4 regions of the Ruegeria sp. CF2 genome follow, and region 3 is predicted to be linked to each of the others. Evidence: riboswitches for the same ligand, from Rfam matches in the RefSeq annotation. Region 3 holds a riboswitch; each other region holds the start of a gene.
The links. A riboswitch is a leader RNA that binds a small molecule or an ion and turns the genes downstream of it on or off. The one in region 3 is predicted to bind cobalamin.
Positions count from the first base shown of each region.

Region 1: linked by a shared signal. The riboswitch ahead of ACR0IR_RS13410 (hypothetical protein) and the one ahead of ACR0IR_RS14940 (DUF1636 family protein) in region 3 are both predicted to bind cobalamin.
Region 2: linked by a shared signal. The riboswitch ahead of ACR0IR_RS09060 (CbtB domain-containing protein) and the one ahead of ACR0IR_RS14940 (DUF1636 family protein) in region 3 are both predicted to bind cobalamin.
Region 4: linked by a shared signal. The riboswitch ahead of ACR0IR_RS08990 (DUF1636 family protein) and the one ahead of ACR0IR_RS14940 (DUF1636 family protein) in region 3 are both predicted to bind cobalamin.

Region 1 covers NZ_JBQFRL010000002.1:483,397-487,164, reverse strand. Annotated here, with positions in the region: gene ACR0IR_RS13430 (5'-nucleotidase C-terminal domain-containing protein) at 1-532, shown strand, start outside; RNA gene ffs (signal recognition particle sRNA small type) at 572-670, shown strand; gene ACR0IR_RS13420 (alpha/beta hydrolase family protein) at 752-1,609, opposite strand; gene ACR0IR_RS13415 (TetR/AcrR family transcriptional regulator) at 1,733-2,266, shown strand; cobalamin riboswitch at 2,297-2,512, shown strand; gene ACR0IR_RS13410 (hypothetical protein) at 2,599-3,006, shown strand; gene ACR0IR_RS13405 (protein-tyrosine phosphatase family protein) at 3,010-3,513, opposite strand; gene ACR0IR_RS13400 (DNA polymerase III subunit gamma/tau) at 3,669-3,768, shown strand, end outside.
Region 2 covers NZ_JBQFRL010000001.1:1,805,074-1,808,841, forward strand. Annotated here, with positions in the region: gene cobA (uroporphyrinogen-III C-methyltransferase) at 1-611, shown strand, start outside; gene cobF (precorrin-6A synthase (deacetylating)) at 604-1,347, shown strand; cobalamin riboswitch at 1,392-1,600, shown strand; gene ACR0IR_RS09060 (CbtB domain-containing protein) at 1,636-1,806, shown strand; gene ACR0IR_RS09065 (CbtA family protein) at 1,811-2,509, shown strand; gene ACR0IR_RS09070 (hypothetical protein) at 2,574-3,068, shown strand; gene ACR0IR_RS09075 (DUF1636 family protein) at 3,056-3,400, opposite strand; gene ACR0IR_RS09080 (DUF302 domain-containing protein) at 3,545-3,768, shown strand, end outside.
Region 3 covers NZ_JBQFRL010000003.1:239,681-243,448, forward strand. Annotated here, with positions in the region: gene ACR0IR_RS14930 (ABC transporter substrate-binding protein) at 1-218, opposite strand, end outside; gene ACR0IR_RS14935 (ABC transporter ATP-binding protein) at 215-1,021, opposite strand; gene ACR0IR_RS14940 (DUF1636 family protein) at 1,018-1,416, opposite strand; cobalamin riboswitch at 1,520-1,727, opposite strand; gene ACR0IR_RS14945 (hypothetical protein) at 2,373-2,672, shown strand; gene ACR0IR_RS14950 (hypothetical protein) at 3,036-3,335, shown strand; gene ACR0IR_RS14955 (hypothetical protein) at 3,391-3,768, shown strand, end outside.
Region 4 covers NZ_JBQFRL010000001.1:1,790,816-1,794,583, forward strand. Annotated here, with positions in the region: gene ACR0IR_RS08980 (NAD(P)-dependent oxidoreductase) at 1-448, opposite strand, end outside; gene ACR0IR_RS08985 (LysR family transcriptional regulator) at 557-1,432, shown strand; cobalamin riboswitch at 1,505-1,709, shown strand; gene ACR0IR_RS08990 (DUF1636 family protein) at 1,791-2,174, shown strand; gene cobW (cobalamin biosynthesis protein CobW) at 2,177-3,232, shown strand; gene cobN (cobaltochelatase subunit CobN) at 3,239-3,768, shown strand, end outside.

The sequences.
Region 1 (3,768 bases), on a different contig from region 3:
GTCGGCTGCCCAGTTTTCTCAACTTGGCAACAGCGACGAGCAGGTTCTGATCGACCCCGAGGGCACCGGGCACAATTTCGACGTGCTGCATGGGGTGACCTACAGGTTCGATCTGACCCAGCCCGCGCGATATGATTTAGGCGGCCAGTTGATCGACACGTCCCATTCCCGCCTGCGCGATCTTGCCTTTCGGGGCCGCCCCGTCGATCCGGATGAACAATTCGTCGTTGCATCAAACAGCTACCGAGCCAATGGCGGCGGCAACTTTCCCGTCCCAGACCCGGCCCGGCTGATCCCGGTGCCGCCGCTGAGCCTCCAGGGAATCTTGCGCGACTACCTGGCGGGACGATTGGGTCCGGATCCGGTGGAAAACACCGCCCAAAGCTTTTCCTTTGCTCCGCAGGCGGGCCGGTCCGTGATTCTGAAGACCGGGCCACGCGCTGCAAACTACCTGCACGAGCTCGACCACTTTGCAGCCACCACCGACGGGCAGGACGCGCGCGGGTTTCTTAGGGTACGCCTGTCTTTGTGACGGGTTGCCAAGCGGGTGCGTGATGCCTATATCGTCGGTCGAGAGGTTGGCGCGGGCAAGCGCCTCGCCAACCTGGTCAGGTCCGGAAGGAAGCAGCCACAACGAGCCCCGCTTGGGTCGATGTCCAACCTCTCACTTGACGCCGCGCCACGTATTCGGCCCGGTCAATCCAACCTCTGTATTTCGTCGTTGTTCCTGAAAACCGCGCTTGCGGGCGGGTCAGGCGATCAATCGCGGCCAAACGGCACTGCTGCGCCGGGCGAAGGCGCCGATATGACCGATTTCGGACAGCCCGAAATCCTTGGGCTCCAACAAGTGCCGACGGGCGGTCGGACCATAGAGTTCAGACAGCCGCCAGACCGCGGGCGGTGGCACAGTCTGGTCATCCTCGAACGCAATGATATCCGCCGTGGCGTTCGCCCGACTCCAATCCGCCTGGGGAAGCGTGTCTCCCAATTCGGGCAGATAGCTGGTGGGCGATGTACACCACTTGCGCCATTGCCAATAGACGCCCGCCGGCAAATCGGCTCCGAATCCCAGAAGTTTCCCCGGCAGGTACCCCAGAAGACGCACCAGAGGTGGCACGTGGCCATACCAGAACAAAGTCGCCAAGCCCTTGTAGGGCCACGGGTGATCGGCCACCGTCACCAAACCTGCGCACACACAGATCATCCGGTCGATCTGTTCGATTTCCGGTTGCAGCGGACCCAGCATTCCACCGACCGAATGCCCGATCACCCACAGTTTTGCCTGCGGGTATCGACGGCGCATCTCGGCACGCGCTGCGGGCATGTCGATCAGCGCCCAGTCCGCCATCGTGGCCTTCGAGTCTTTCAGCCGCCCGGTCAGCGAATGCTCGAAATCCCGGTAATCATATGTCAGGCAAGCCATACCGCGCTCGGCGGCCAGCCAGCGAGCAAAGTGCTGATAGTAGTCACGTGGCACTCCTGTTGCGCCGTTCAGCACAACAACGGTTTGCGGCTCGACCGCCGGAGTGTAAAGCCGCGCCGCCAGCTGGGTCTGGCCCGACGGAAACTGAAAGTCTTCCACGTCAACCGCGTGCTGCGAATCCAACATCTTTGCCTCCAAACACTCTGGACCGATCGGTCTAATACTTTGTGTCTGGACCAATTGGTCTAGGCCTGTCAATATTTGGCCTGCATGACCCAACGTCCACCAAACACCAAAGATCGCCTGATCGTGACTGCCGCCCGACTGTTCCAGCGCTCGGGCTATAACGGTGTCGGTCTGGCGGAATTGCTGGCCGAAGCGCAAGCCCCCAAGGGTTCGCTTTATCACCATTTTCCAAAGGGCAAGCCGGATCTGGCCCTGGCGGCGGCCAGTTGGGCCTCGGACGGGATGTTGAGCATGATTGCTGCGGCATTCGACGACGCCGCGGATTTTCGCGACGGGGTCACGACCCTGTGCCACAAAATCGCGAAGCTGTTCGACACCTCGGCCCAATGGGAGACCTGCCCGATCGCCGCCACCCTGTTCGAAAGCCCCGACAACCGCGCGTTTCGGGAACATGCCGACCGTATGTATGAAAGCTGGATCGTCGAAGTTCGAAATCACGCCGCGCGGTTCGGAGTTTCCGACCCCGAAAATGCTGCGGACACCCTGTTCATCGTAATGCAGGGCGGCTGGCAATTGGCCCGTGCCCGCAGGGATTCGAATGTGCTGCGCAGACTGCCTGATCTGTTCCCTTGGGACACACTCCGGCAACCGGGCTGAAACCGTCTTGACTCGATCCCGGATACACCGCTAGCGATGAGGGGATGGTTCCCGTGCCGTTTCGGTCCGGGATGAAAAGGGAACACGGTGCGGTCCAACCCGGAACTCCGGAGCGGACCAAGGCCGCGACTGCCCCCGCAACTGTAGGCGGAGAGCGATGCCGAAATACCACTGACCGCAAGGTTGGGAAGGTCGGCAAAGCAAAGACCCGCAAGTCAGGAGACCTGCCATCAAACGTGAAACCGAAACTCGGACGGGGTGTCCGGGCAGGGTCTGGCCTTGAAACCGGCGTCTGTCCAAATCCACCCCGCTCAGCGCGCGGAGGGCGCAACATGATTTGGAAGACCGACACCCATGAATTCGCGGCAACCATCTGCCAGCGCACCGGAAAGACCTGCCCGGCACTGGCGCGCATAGCACGGGCCATCGCGCAGGCAATGGCGACGGCGCAGGCCGCGACATCCCCCGACTTCCAAGTGGAAGGCAGTAGCGAACTGGCCCACTGCGAACATGGCTGCACGGCGCGGTTCGATGCACGTTCCGAACGGATCCGCGTGTATTGCGGAGCGGCCGCCGACACCCCGTCCGACTGCCTTGATACCTACGCCGACATGCTGTTTGACGACCAGAGCGACGCCCTGCCCGCACAGGTCATCGGCGATCGACCCTGTGCGATGCTGCAGGCCACGGCGATCATGCCGGTGGTCAGGGTCGAGCGCGAGTACCGCGCAACCGCCTGAAGGTCAGGTCACCAGTGCCTCGCGCGCCGGGGCGACGGCCCAGTCCATCTGAGCATCAGTCTCGACCGCGCAGGGGCGTACGGCCCGCAGGCGTTTCAGGGCCTGTTCCGGCTGCTCGCCGCTTTCTATCATCAAGCGCAGAACAACCATGCCAGACCGCCCACAACCGCCCCGGCAGTGAACCAGTACCCGCCCGCCGCCCGACAGCGCATGGCGGGCGGCGGCGCTGACTTCGGGCCATCGGCCGGATATCTCGGTCGACGGCGCCGAGAAGTCGGCGACCGGCAGATGTGCCCACCGACAGGCGCGCCGATGGATGTCACAGCCCAATTCGCCCGCACCCACGGCAACCAGTTCGGCAAGGGTTGTCATCGAAATCACCAGCCCCGGCGCCCAGGCTGAAATCAGGTCCAGGTCTCCCTCATAGTCGCCGCCACCGCCGGGAACCGAGGTCAGGGCCAGCGTCCCGCCGCCCACCTGCAATGCATGAACCACAAGATTTGTCATCAGACGTTCCCCCCGAAACTGGCTGATTGAACTTGATCCGCGCAGTATGCCTCACACCGCGCGCTCGCCAAAGCGAAAAACCTGCACCGGCGCTGTGGACGCGGGGCACCGGGAACTCTACCCTGCATCGTCAGTACGAATCCGTCAGAGCAGACATGACCACACAGTCCAGCCCCGCCTATCAGGTTCTCGCCCGAAAATACCGCCCGGAAACCTTTGCCGACCTGGTCGGTCAGGATGCCATGGTGCGCACGC
Region 2 (3,768 bases), on a different contig from region 3:
GGCCGATCCTGAGCCATGCGCGCAAGGACGCCGACCTTGTGGGCGTGGGCAAACGCGCCGGGCGGCCCTCGCCCAAGCAGGACCATGTCAGCCGCCTGCTGGTCGAGTACGCCCAGACCGGCCAGCGGATCGTGCGGTTGAAATCGGGCGATGGCGGCCTGTTTGGGCGGCTCGAGGAGGAACTGGTGGCCCTGCGCGCTGCCGGGATCGCGTACGAGATCATTCCGGGCATCCCCTCGGCCATTGCCGCGGCTGCGGCGGCGGGCATCCCGCTGACCCGGCGCCTGACCGCGCGCAGGGTGCAATTCGTCACCGGCCACGATGTCAGCGGCAAGCTGCCCAAGGACCTGAACCTGCCCGCGCTGGCCGACCCGGGTGCGACGACCGTGGTGTTCATGGGCAAGCGCACCTTTCCCCTGCTAGCGCAGGCGCTGCACGCGCATGGCCTGCCGCTGGACACCCCTGCGCTGATGGCCGAATCGGTCTCGACGCCCGAGCAATCGATGCACCGGTCCACCGTCGGCGCACTGGCCGAGCGTCTGGGCTCCGAGATCGGCACCGCGCCGGCGCTGATCCTTTATGGCCCGCTGGCGGAGTTCGACGATGATTGATCTGGTCTTGATCGGGATCGGCACCGGCAACCCGGACCACGTGACCTTTCAGGGCGCGCAGGCGATCCGCGCGGCCGATCTGATCCTGATCCCGCGCAAGGGCGCCAACAAGGCCGATCTGGCCGGCGTGCGCGAGGAAATCATCCACAAGGTCACCGACACACCGCCCCAAATCTCCTATTTCGACATCCCCGAGCGCCGGTCGCAGGACGGCTACCTGCGCGGCGTGGATGAATGGCACGACGCAATCGCCCTGCGCTGGCAGGAGGCGATGGACGAACACCCCGAGGCGCGCACCGTCGCCCTGCTGATCTGGGGCGACCCGTCGCTCTATGACAGCTCGCTGCGAATCGCGGCGCGGCTGGCCCCGCAGCCGAACACCACGGTGATCCCCGGCATCACGGCGCTGCAGGCGCTGACGGCGGCCCATGCCATGCCAATCAATGAGATCGGCGCGCCTTATCTGGTGACCACCGGCCGGCGCATCCGCGACGAGGGCTGGCCCAGCGACGCCGATACGGTTGCGGTGATGCTGGATGGCGAATGTTCGTTCCAGACGTTGGACATGGCCGATTTTGACATCTGGTGGGGGGCTTACGTGGGTATGCCCGAGCAGATCCTGATCAAGGGTCCGCTGGCCAATGTGGCCGACCAGATTCTGCGCACCCGCGCCGAAGCCCGCGCCCGGCACGGCTGGATCATGGATATCTATGTTCTGAAAAAGCGCGGGAATTGACGCGAAAGGTCGCAAATGGCGATTGCGCCACAGCGGCATTCACGTCTAAATGGTCGGGTCTGGTCCTGCCGGAGACATCCGGATGCTAAGAGGGAATTTGGTGCGGCCTGCGCGCAGGTCAAATCCAAAGCCGCCCCCGCGACTGTAAGCGGTGAGCCCTGTTCAACCAGCCACTCCCGATCCGTTCGGGGGGAAGGCGAACAGAGGCGCTGACCCGCAAGCCAGGAGACCTGCCAGGCGAACAATGAAACACCGGCCGTCGGGTGCGGCGGCACAGGAGGACAGAAAATGACGACACAAACGCAAACCGCATCAACGGCACGTGCTGGCATTCTTTCGGCAGTGTTCGCGGCAGCCCTGGGCCTGGGGATCATCACCCTGGCTGGTCACGTTCAGGCATCGGCGCTGCATGACGCCGCGCATGACGTGCGCCACGCAACCGGCTTCCCCTGCCACTAAACCAATGTTCAGTCGCATTCTGACCAGCGCGCTGTTCGCTGGTGCTGCAGCCGGGTTGATCGTCGCCCTGCTGCAGTTGGTATTCGTGCAGCCCGTGTTGCTGCATGCTGAACTCTATGAATCCGGAGAGCTGGTGCATTTCGGAGCCGAAGCCGTCTCGGCCCATCCCGAACTGCCGGGCATGTTCTCGGACCTGACCCGCGACGGGCTGAGCGTGGTGTTCACCATGCTGACCTATACCGGCTATGCGCTGGTTCTGGTCGCCCTGATGTCGCTGGCCGAAGCGCAAGGCCACCCTGTTGACGGGCGCACGGGCGTGCTGTGGGGCCTGGCCGGTTTCATCGCCTTTCACCTGGCGCCGGGCTTCACCATGGCCCCCGAGGTTCCGGGTGTTGCCGCAGCCGACGTGTTCGCGCGGCAGATCTGGTGGTGGGCAACCGTCGCGGCTGCTGGTGTGGCCATGTGGCTGATCGCCTTTGGTGGCAACATCGTCAGCTATCTGGTTGCGGCCGTGCTGTTGATGGCCCCGCACCTGATCGGCGCGCCGGAACCCGACGTGTTCACCGGGCCGGTTCCGACCGAGATCGGGGCCCTGTTCGCAGCACGCGCCTTTGGCGTCGGCCTTGTGGCCTGGGTGCTGCTGGGTTCGTTTGCCGGGTATTTCTGGCAAAGCGAGGGCAAGCGCGTCGAAGCCGCGGCCTGATCCCCGAAATCCCACGACCCGCCGGCGCCCAACCGGCGGGTCATTTGCTTTTCAAGGAAACATGATGACACGCTCGCTTGCTCTTTTTGCGATCGGTCTGGTCTTTGGCGGGGGTGCCGGGTTCGTGCTGGCCGCGGCCAACGGCGTCACCTTCGACGGCCACGACCATGCCGACGCCGCCCAACATGGCGGCCATCACGCCGAGGCCATGGCCCATGACCACAGCGCCGCCATCAACCTGCCCGCCGGACCGGACGCGCCGGGGCTGGAGATCGCCGTCTCCCCCGACCCGATGGCGGGTTGGAACCTGCATGTGATGCCAAAAAACTTCCGCTTCTCGCCGGAGAACGCCTCGCTGGACAACAAGCCCGGCGAAGGCCATGCGCATGTCTATGTAAACGGCGTCAAGCTGGCCCGGCTTTATGGCAACTGGATGCACATTTCGGACCTGCCCAAGGGCAACACTACCATCGAGGTCTCGCTGAACGCCAACAGCCACAGCCCGCTGGCCGTGGATGGGGTGCCGGTCAGCGCCTCGGTCACGGTTCAGGTGGACTGAAACGCGGGGATCCGCGCCCGCAGACACAAGCGAAGCCGCCCGCACGGCCGGGCGTCTTCGATCCAGCCATTCGGGCTGTTCAGAATGGTCCGACAGGTCGCCGCAATGTCATCGGCATCGGCAACCGGATCGATCCCCGAAAACACGTAGGACGCCAGGCGTTCCCCCTGCATCGCCACCACGGTCGGCTCGTCGCAACCGCTGAAACAGGCGTGCTCGACGATCTCGACCTGCCCGTCCAGGTCCGCAGCGCGCAGGGCGTCCGATACGGCCTGACGCTCGGCCGGCAAGTCGCGCTCGCCCGCGCAGCTGCTGCAGATCAAAACACGCATGCCACTCGCCTGCCTTTTTCGTTTCTCACTGTCGCTTGTGCGGGTTTCGCACCCCCGGCGCAAGCCCGCCACCCACGATATTGTGACTGTACGCAGCCGGGATTTCGGGAAAACTCGGGCCACCCATTACATGGAGAGCCCGCGATGAAACATCTTGTGTTTTTCCTCGGCCTGCTGGCGCTTCCCGCGCTGGCGGCTGATATCGAACCGCGGCCGGGTTGGGCCTTCCACCCGACGACCAAGACCTATGACGCGCTGGTGGCCGACACGATCGCGGCGGTCAAGGCAAACGGTCTGATCGTGGTAACGCAGGCCGGGCCCACCAAGGCCGCCGCCGCGCGCGGCATCACCATTCCGGGCAACCGGGT
Region 3 (3,768 bases):
TCATCCAACGTCTTCCAGCCGGAAATGCCGGTATATCCAACCATCCGGTCGGCCAGGCCCAGCACCAGCATCATTTCCGTCAGGTTCACGTCGTTCGAGATCGCCGCCTTGGGCGGTTCGTCAAAGGTGACGGTTCGATTGCAACTTTGCACGGTGGTTTCCGCGGTCGCGGTGTTGGCGGCCAAAGCAAGGCCCAGGGCCAGGGTGGTCGGTTTCATTCCAAGCTTCCTTCTGGTTGGGGATTGGGGAGTTGATAGGTCAGGTGAGGTTTGTGACTGAGGCTGAGTTGCTCTTGCCGGGCGGTGACATCGAACGTGTCAGAGACCAGCCTGTCACTCAGCACTGTCTGGGTTGGGCCAAAGCCGCAGGGTCGACCGTTCTTCAGAATCAGAACACGGTCGCAGACATCGGCGGCCAGGTTCAGATCGTGCAGCGAGGTGACGATCGTCAGGTCGAGGTCCCGGATCAGCCGCAACACCTCTAGCTGGTTGCGGATGTCCAGGTGGTTGGTAGGCTCGTCCAGCACAAGAATCCGGGGCTCTTGGGCAAGGGCGCGGGCGACCATCACACGCTGACGCTCGCCGCCGGACAGAGTGGCCAGCCCACGGTCGGCAAACCCGTGCAGATCCATTCGGTGAAGCGCGGACTCGATGATCTGGTGGTCACGACTGCCGGGCGTGGACAGGCCTAACCGGTGCGGCACACGTCCCAACGCCACGACGTCGCACACGGTCAGCGCGAAATCCGAGGGCTGCTCCTGCAGCACGGCGGCAACCTGACGCGCCAGCGCCCGGGGGGCCATTCTTTTGACGGATCCGCCGTCCACCAGAATGTCGCCCGAGGACGGACGGTGATAGCCGTAGATCATCCGCAGAAGGGTTGTCTTGCCGGCACCGTTCGGCCCCACAACCCCCATGACCTGCCCGCGCATCAGCTCAAAACTGGTCTCGTGCAGCACCAACGGCGCTCGTTTTCGCGGCGCCCAGGTGACGGCATCCACCGACAGCAAAGGCGCACTCATGAGGCGCAATCCGCATTTTCCGAAGACGCAGCCATCGCGGCTGGAATGCGGGCCAGTGTTGCGTGGCGAAGCCCGGCCGGGCGGTCGACCGAGCTGCACCATCCATCGCGCAACTGCTGGTACAGCCGGGCGAATTCCACCAATGCCCCGGTCTCTTCAGACGTAATACCGCCAACCCGGTAAGATGCCTTGCCCGGCCCGTGATAGGCGACGGTACAGGGTCGGGTGCACCCGGCCATGCAGGCGGCACCGGAAACGTCAAAACCTGCCAAACCGTCGTCTTCGGCCAGCGCGGCGCGCAATCGTCCGATCAGGTCAGGCCCGGGGCGTGCGGCTGCGCCCTTGGGTCGGCAAGATAGGCAAACCGTGATGTGATGTGTTGATTGTCGGTTCATTTCGCCCTCCGCGAAATCGCGGGGCGGAAAGGGAACCAGTCATGTCAGCGGCGTAAGCCGAAAATGCCATCTTGGCCTCCTTCCGGAACACCCCGCCCGGGTTGAGTTGCGTTTGATGATGGCAGGTCTCCTGACTCGCGGTGTATGGCTTGCCCCGCCTTCCCAGACCTATCGGCCCAGTGGCATCCGGGGGTCGCACACCGCCTACAGTTGCGGGGGCAGTCACGGAGTTGGCGTCAGAACGGCGCCGCACCGTATTCCCTTTTACCCGACCGCCGAAACGATCGGGAACCATCAGCGCCAATCTCATCCATGAAACCGATTGCACTGTCAACGACGTTCTGGGCGGCTGCACAATGGAGGTGTCCCGGCGACCCTTCGGCACCACCTGAGCGACAGACCGGGCGGTGAATTACGTCGTTCTGACCAACTGGCTTAAGATGGCCCGGAAGGTCCCGAAACACGGCGGTGCAAGCGGGCTGACTGCCAAGCCTCCGTGAGCGGCCTCGCCTTTTCTCTTTGAATGCAGAAGCCTATCGTTGGCAAGCGTACAAAATTTACGCGCGGAAAAATCATTGATTTATCCTGTGATTGATTCAAACATACGAATTCGACACAACTTTAGCTTTACCTCCGTTGTTGTCGCTGTCGCCCGTTTCGTCGGGCCCTTCCGACTGCTGGAGTGAGTGCTGGCGGTCGGAAGGCATTTTACGAAGATCAGCGTTGGGAGGACGCGGTGCCCGGACTTAATGTACGATCCCTTGCTCGAAAGTTCGCACCGGCTTTTGCCCATGATTTCATCACGTCAGCACGCTTTGTTCACGGTCCCGGGGATCGGCAGAATATCTGTCTGCCAACCATGTCATTGGCGGCAAAACCGGGGACCGCATAGACGTGAGCGCGCAAAAAAGGACCAGCTATTCTACAAGCATCAACAAATCCAAGAGGAGAAGAAAGTGATTAACAAAGCCATGATGATTTCAGGCGCGACGTGTTTCGCACTACTAGCGGCCTGTGACGATACGAGCACGTCAAGTGCATCCGCCGAACTGACCCCCGCCCAACAGGCGTGTCTGCGAGACGTGGCCAAAACAACAAACAATTCGCAAGTGGTCGTGCTCTCATCCGCGTTCAGCGAGGCTGGAACACAAGTTACCGTTGGGGTTGGAGAGGATCGGGCTCCGTGGAATTGTATTGCCTACAGTGATGGCGCGACAGCTGGTATCGAGTTCCTCGGCGACGAAGGCGCGTTGTGACCGGTTTGATGCGTAGCCGAAATCAGCTGCGCAGCACTGGCTTGATACGCTGAGGTCCGGCTTGGTCTGCAGAATAACCATCATCGCGTTCGCGACCCTTTACCTGTTGGCGTTGTTTGCGTTTGTGACGGGCACTTTTGGCTGGTTTGGACAGGAACGAGACCCATTGTCCGGCGTATTCCTTTTGCCGCTGGGTCTGCCTTGGGTCCTTGCGGTGGACCTTTTCTCAGAGTCGGCCAAACCGTGGCTCGCGGCGATTGCACCGGTGCTCAACCTGTTGGCACTGGTTTTGATATGCAGATGGGTACGTGGTTTGCGCCAGGAATGAAGGCGGAACTCTTTCCCGCAAAATGGGAGGAAAACATGGGAAAAGTGATCTTGGGGCTTGTGATCGGGCTCATCCTCGGCGTGGTTGGAGCGATGACCTTGGGCGGCGGGGCCGCGATGGGTGTCGGTGTCGCGACAGGCTTGTCCGCCGGTGTGTGCACCACATTGAAGGGAGCTCAGGCCGAGAACCTGATCACCGCCGAACAAGCAGATCAGATCCTCAATCGCGTGAACTCCGAGATGGCATCATTGCAAGGAATTGAAACGACGGACGAGATCGTCGGCAGCGCACAGGCATGCGACGAGTTTCTGGCACAGTTGCGGGAAGCGAAGTGAGGTTTCTGCTCACCGGAAACACAACACTTAGGATAGACCAACAGAGGACCTGCTCATGAAACGCAGTTTTTTGAACCTTTTAACTCCCGCCCTTGCGATCAGCGGAACAGCCGCGCTGGCCATGTCAGACGCCGATGACGCGTGCATCGACCATCTGCGGCAGGTCGGTGGTCCGGACGGTCAATCCGGCACGATCGAAAGCTCACAGTTCTCGGAAGCCGGCACGCTCGTCATGCTGCGTGACGCCGGCGGAACACTTTGGCGCTGCATTGCGTACAAGGACGGAAGCATTGGCGAGATGTCGGTTGTCGAGGCGATGGATGATGGTGGCGGAGCCATGGACGGCGCCGCCGGGTCTACAGGTAGCCAGCGCGTCAAATTCGATGCCGGTTCCACCGGCGCCGAGCTCGTCGGTCAACTCGCGCCAGGGGAA
Region 4 (3,768 bases), on a different contig from region 3:
TCGTCGTCAGGAACGGCAGGATCCGCTCGAACGTGGCCCGGTCGCAGCCCGCGAAGATCGAGATATTGCCCGTGGCCGCCCGGTGGCACCCGCCCGAAACCGGGCAGTCCACCGCCGCCCCGCCGCGTTCGATCACCATGGCCCCCAGGCGTTTGACCTCGGCCTCGTCGGTGGTGGACATCTCCATCCAGATCTTGCCGTGGGTCACCTCGGGCAGCATCTGCTGCATCACCGCGTCCGAGGCAGCGGGCGATGGCAGGCAGGTGATGACCGCATCGCAGTCGCGCATCATCTGGGCCGGGCTTTCGCCGGCCTTGGCTCCCTTGGTCGCGAATTCAGCAACAAGATCGGGGTTCAGGTCATACACCGTCAGGTCGACACCGTTGCGCAGCAGCGACCCCGACAGCTTGCCCCCCACATTGCCCAAACCGATGAACCCGACCTTCATGTTCTGCCCTCCTGCAGGCGCAATTTCGTTAGCCCGAGTATTTCCGTTGCCCACCGACAAAAGAAACGAATAAAAAGTCAGTTTAGATGTAAAATATTTTGGTGCTGAATGGACCGCCTGCCCAATCCGGCCTGGCTGCGCAGCTTCGAGGCCGCTGCCCGCCACCTGAATTTCACAACCGCCGCGCAGGAACTGGGCCTGACGCAAACGGCGGTGTCGCTGCATATCCGCTCGCTCGAGGCGGACCTCGGGCAGCCGCTTTTTGCCCGCAACGCGCGACACCTGTCGCTGACCGAGCTGGGCCAGTCCTATGCGCTGACCGTGCGCCGGGCGTTGTCGGATATCGCGCTATCCACCAACAGCTTGTTCGGCCCCGCCTCGCGACAGGCGCTGACCATCCGGGCGGCGATATCGTCGATGACCTACTGGATCGCGGCCGAGCTGCCCGCGTTCAGCGCGCAGCACCCCGAGATCCCGGTGCGGCTGGTGTCGCATATCTGGAACGACTCGGCCGCGCCTGCCGATGTGGACGTGGAAATCCGGCTGGGCTATGGCGACTGGCCCGGTGTTGCGGCCGAACGGCTGTGCTCGGAACGATTGGTGCCCGTCTGCCGGGCGCAGGACCCGGCGCCAGACCTGCGCAACGGCCCGTTGATCCACATTCTGGGGTACGAGGACAACTGGGCGCGGTACTTCGAGGCCACGGGCACCGACCTGCCCGACCGCCCCGCGCGCCATTCGGCGGATACGACCGTCACGGCGCTGCAACTGGTGACGGCCGGCGCGGGCTACGCCACCGTTCTGGAGCGGTTCGCGCTCAACGCCATCGCCCAGGGCGCGCCGATCCGGGTTGCGGGGCCGGCGATTCCCTTTACCCAGTCGCACTACCTGATCCGCAGCGTCAGCGCGGCGCCTCCGTCCATCCCCGCCCAGTTGTTCCTCGCGTGGTTGCGCGACCGATTGGCCGGTGATGCCGCGGATTGACCCCGGCAAGTCGCTTTTTCGATCCGACGCAAAGCACTTGCCCCTGCGCGCTTGACAACCCCCCTGCCCGTACCGCATGTCGCTTGCGTTGGTGTCTGTGCAAACAGATGAAAAGGGAATGCGTCAGCGGTTTTCCGTCAAACGCAGCCGCCCCCGCGACCGTGACCGGAGAGGGTGCCCAAATGCCACTGGCCGCAGGCCGGGAAGGCGGGACATCCGACAGAGCGACGCTCTGACATCCGCAAGCCGGGAGACCTGCCAACGCCCGAAGACAAACCGGACGGGGTGTTCCGGTGTCGGGCCCATGTCCGCAACGTGGCCCGCGCATACCCCGTCCCCCGACAACCGAGTGATGGGGATGAGAGACGTGACCGAGACCACACCAGTCGAGCTGCTGGTCTGCACCACCTGCCGACGCGGGCTGCCCATCGAGGACGACGCCCAGCGCCCCGGCACGCTGCTGCACAAGGCGCTGGCCGCCGCCGACCTGCCCGAAGGCATCACTCTGAAGCCGGTCGAATGCCTGTCGAACTGCGACCAGGGCTGCTCGATCGTTCTGCGCGGCGGGCCGTCGCGCTGGACCTTCGTCTATGAAAACCTGAACGAATCCGACCATGTCGAGATCATCGTCGAAGGCGCCACCAAATATCTGGCCGCGGATGATGGCCTTGTGAAATGGCGCGACCGCCCTGAACATTTCCGCAAGAACTGCGCCGCCCGCATTCCCCCGATTGGAGCCTGAGCATGAGCACCCTCGAAAAACTTCCCGTCACCGTCATCACCGGCTTTCTCGGCTCGGGCAAGACCACGCTGATCCGCCATCTGATGCAAAACCCGCAGGGCAAGCGGCTGGCCGTGGTGGTCAACGAATTCGGCGACGTGGGCGTCGATGGCGAAATCCTGAAAAGCTGCGCGATCCCCGACTGCCCGGCGGAAAACATCATGGAACTGGCCAATGGCTGCATCTGCTGCACCGTGGCCGATGACTTCATCCCCACGATCGAGGCGCTGATGGCGCTCGACCCGCGCCCCGATCACATCCTGATCGAAACCAGCGGTCTGGCCCTGCCGAAACCGCTGCTCAAGGCGTTCGACTGGCCCGACATCCGTTCCAAGATCACCGTGGACGGCGTGATCGCTCTGGCCGATGCCGAGGCCGTGGCCGCAGGCCGCTTCGCCCCGAATGTCGCGGCGGTGGATGCCCAGCGCATGGCCGATGACTCGATCGACCACGAAACGCCCCTGTCCGAGGTGTTCGAGGATCAGATCTCGTGCGCCGACATCATCCTGCTGACCAAGCCTGACCTGGCCGGCCCCGAAGGCGTGGCCAAGGCGCGCGAGATCATCGCCGCCGAGGCGCCCCGCCCCCTGCCCGTGGTCGAAGTGGCCGAGGGTGCGGTGGACGTGCGCGTGGTGCTGGGGCTGGAGGCCGCAGCCGAAGACGACATGGACGCCCGCCCCTCGCATCACGATGGCCATGACGACCACGAACATGACGATTTCGAAAGCATTGTGGTCGAGCTGCCAGAACAGACCGACCCGGCGCAGCTGGTCGCCAATATCGAGCGTCTGGCGAACGAGCTGAACATCCTGCGGGTCAAGGGCTATGCCGCCGTTCAGGGCAAGCCGATGCGCCTGCTGGTCCAGGCGGTCGGCGCGCGGGTGCGGCACCAGTATGACCGCCCGTGGAAACCCGAGGAAGAGCGCCGCTCGCGCCTTGTGGTCATCGCCGAGCATGACGACATCGACGCAGCCGCGATCCGCGGCATCCTGACGGGCGTCACCGAGGCCGCCGAGTAAGCACCGATGCACGTCGTCTTCCGCGAAAGCCACGGGCTCGAAGAAACCGAGACCCCGACCGATCTGGGCCAGAGCCCGGCGGATCTGGTGGTGCTGTCCTTTTCGGACAGCGATCTGGGTGCTTTCGCGGCCGGCTGGCATCGCGGCGGCGGGCCCGAGGGGCGGATGCCCTCGTTGCGGCTGGCCAACCTGACGGCGCTGAAACATCCGCTGTCGGTCGATACCTATGTCGAGCAGACGCTGGAGGGCGCCAAGGGCATCCTGATCCGGCTGATCGGCGGCGTGCCCTATTGGTCCTACGGGTTGCATCAGGTGCTGGCGCTGGCACAGGCCAAGGGCATCGCGCTGGCGGTGCTGCCCGCCGACGGGCGCGAGGATACGCGGCTGGACGACTATTCCACCCTGCCGGTCTCGACCCTGCGGCGGCTGGCGCATCTGTGCGACACCGGCGGCGAGGTCGCGGCGCAGGCGGCGCTGGCGCAGATGGCGCTGGCGGCGGGGCTCTATGCCGGGCCGGTGATGGGGGCCAAGACCCT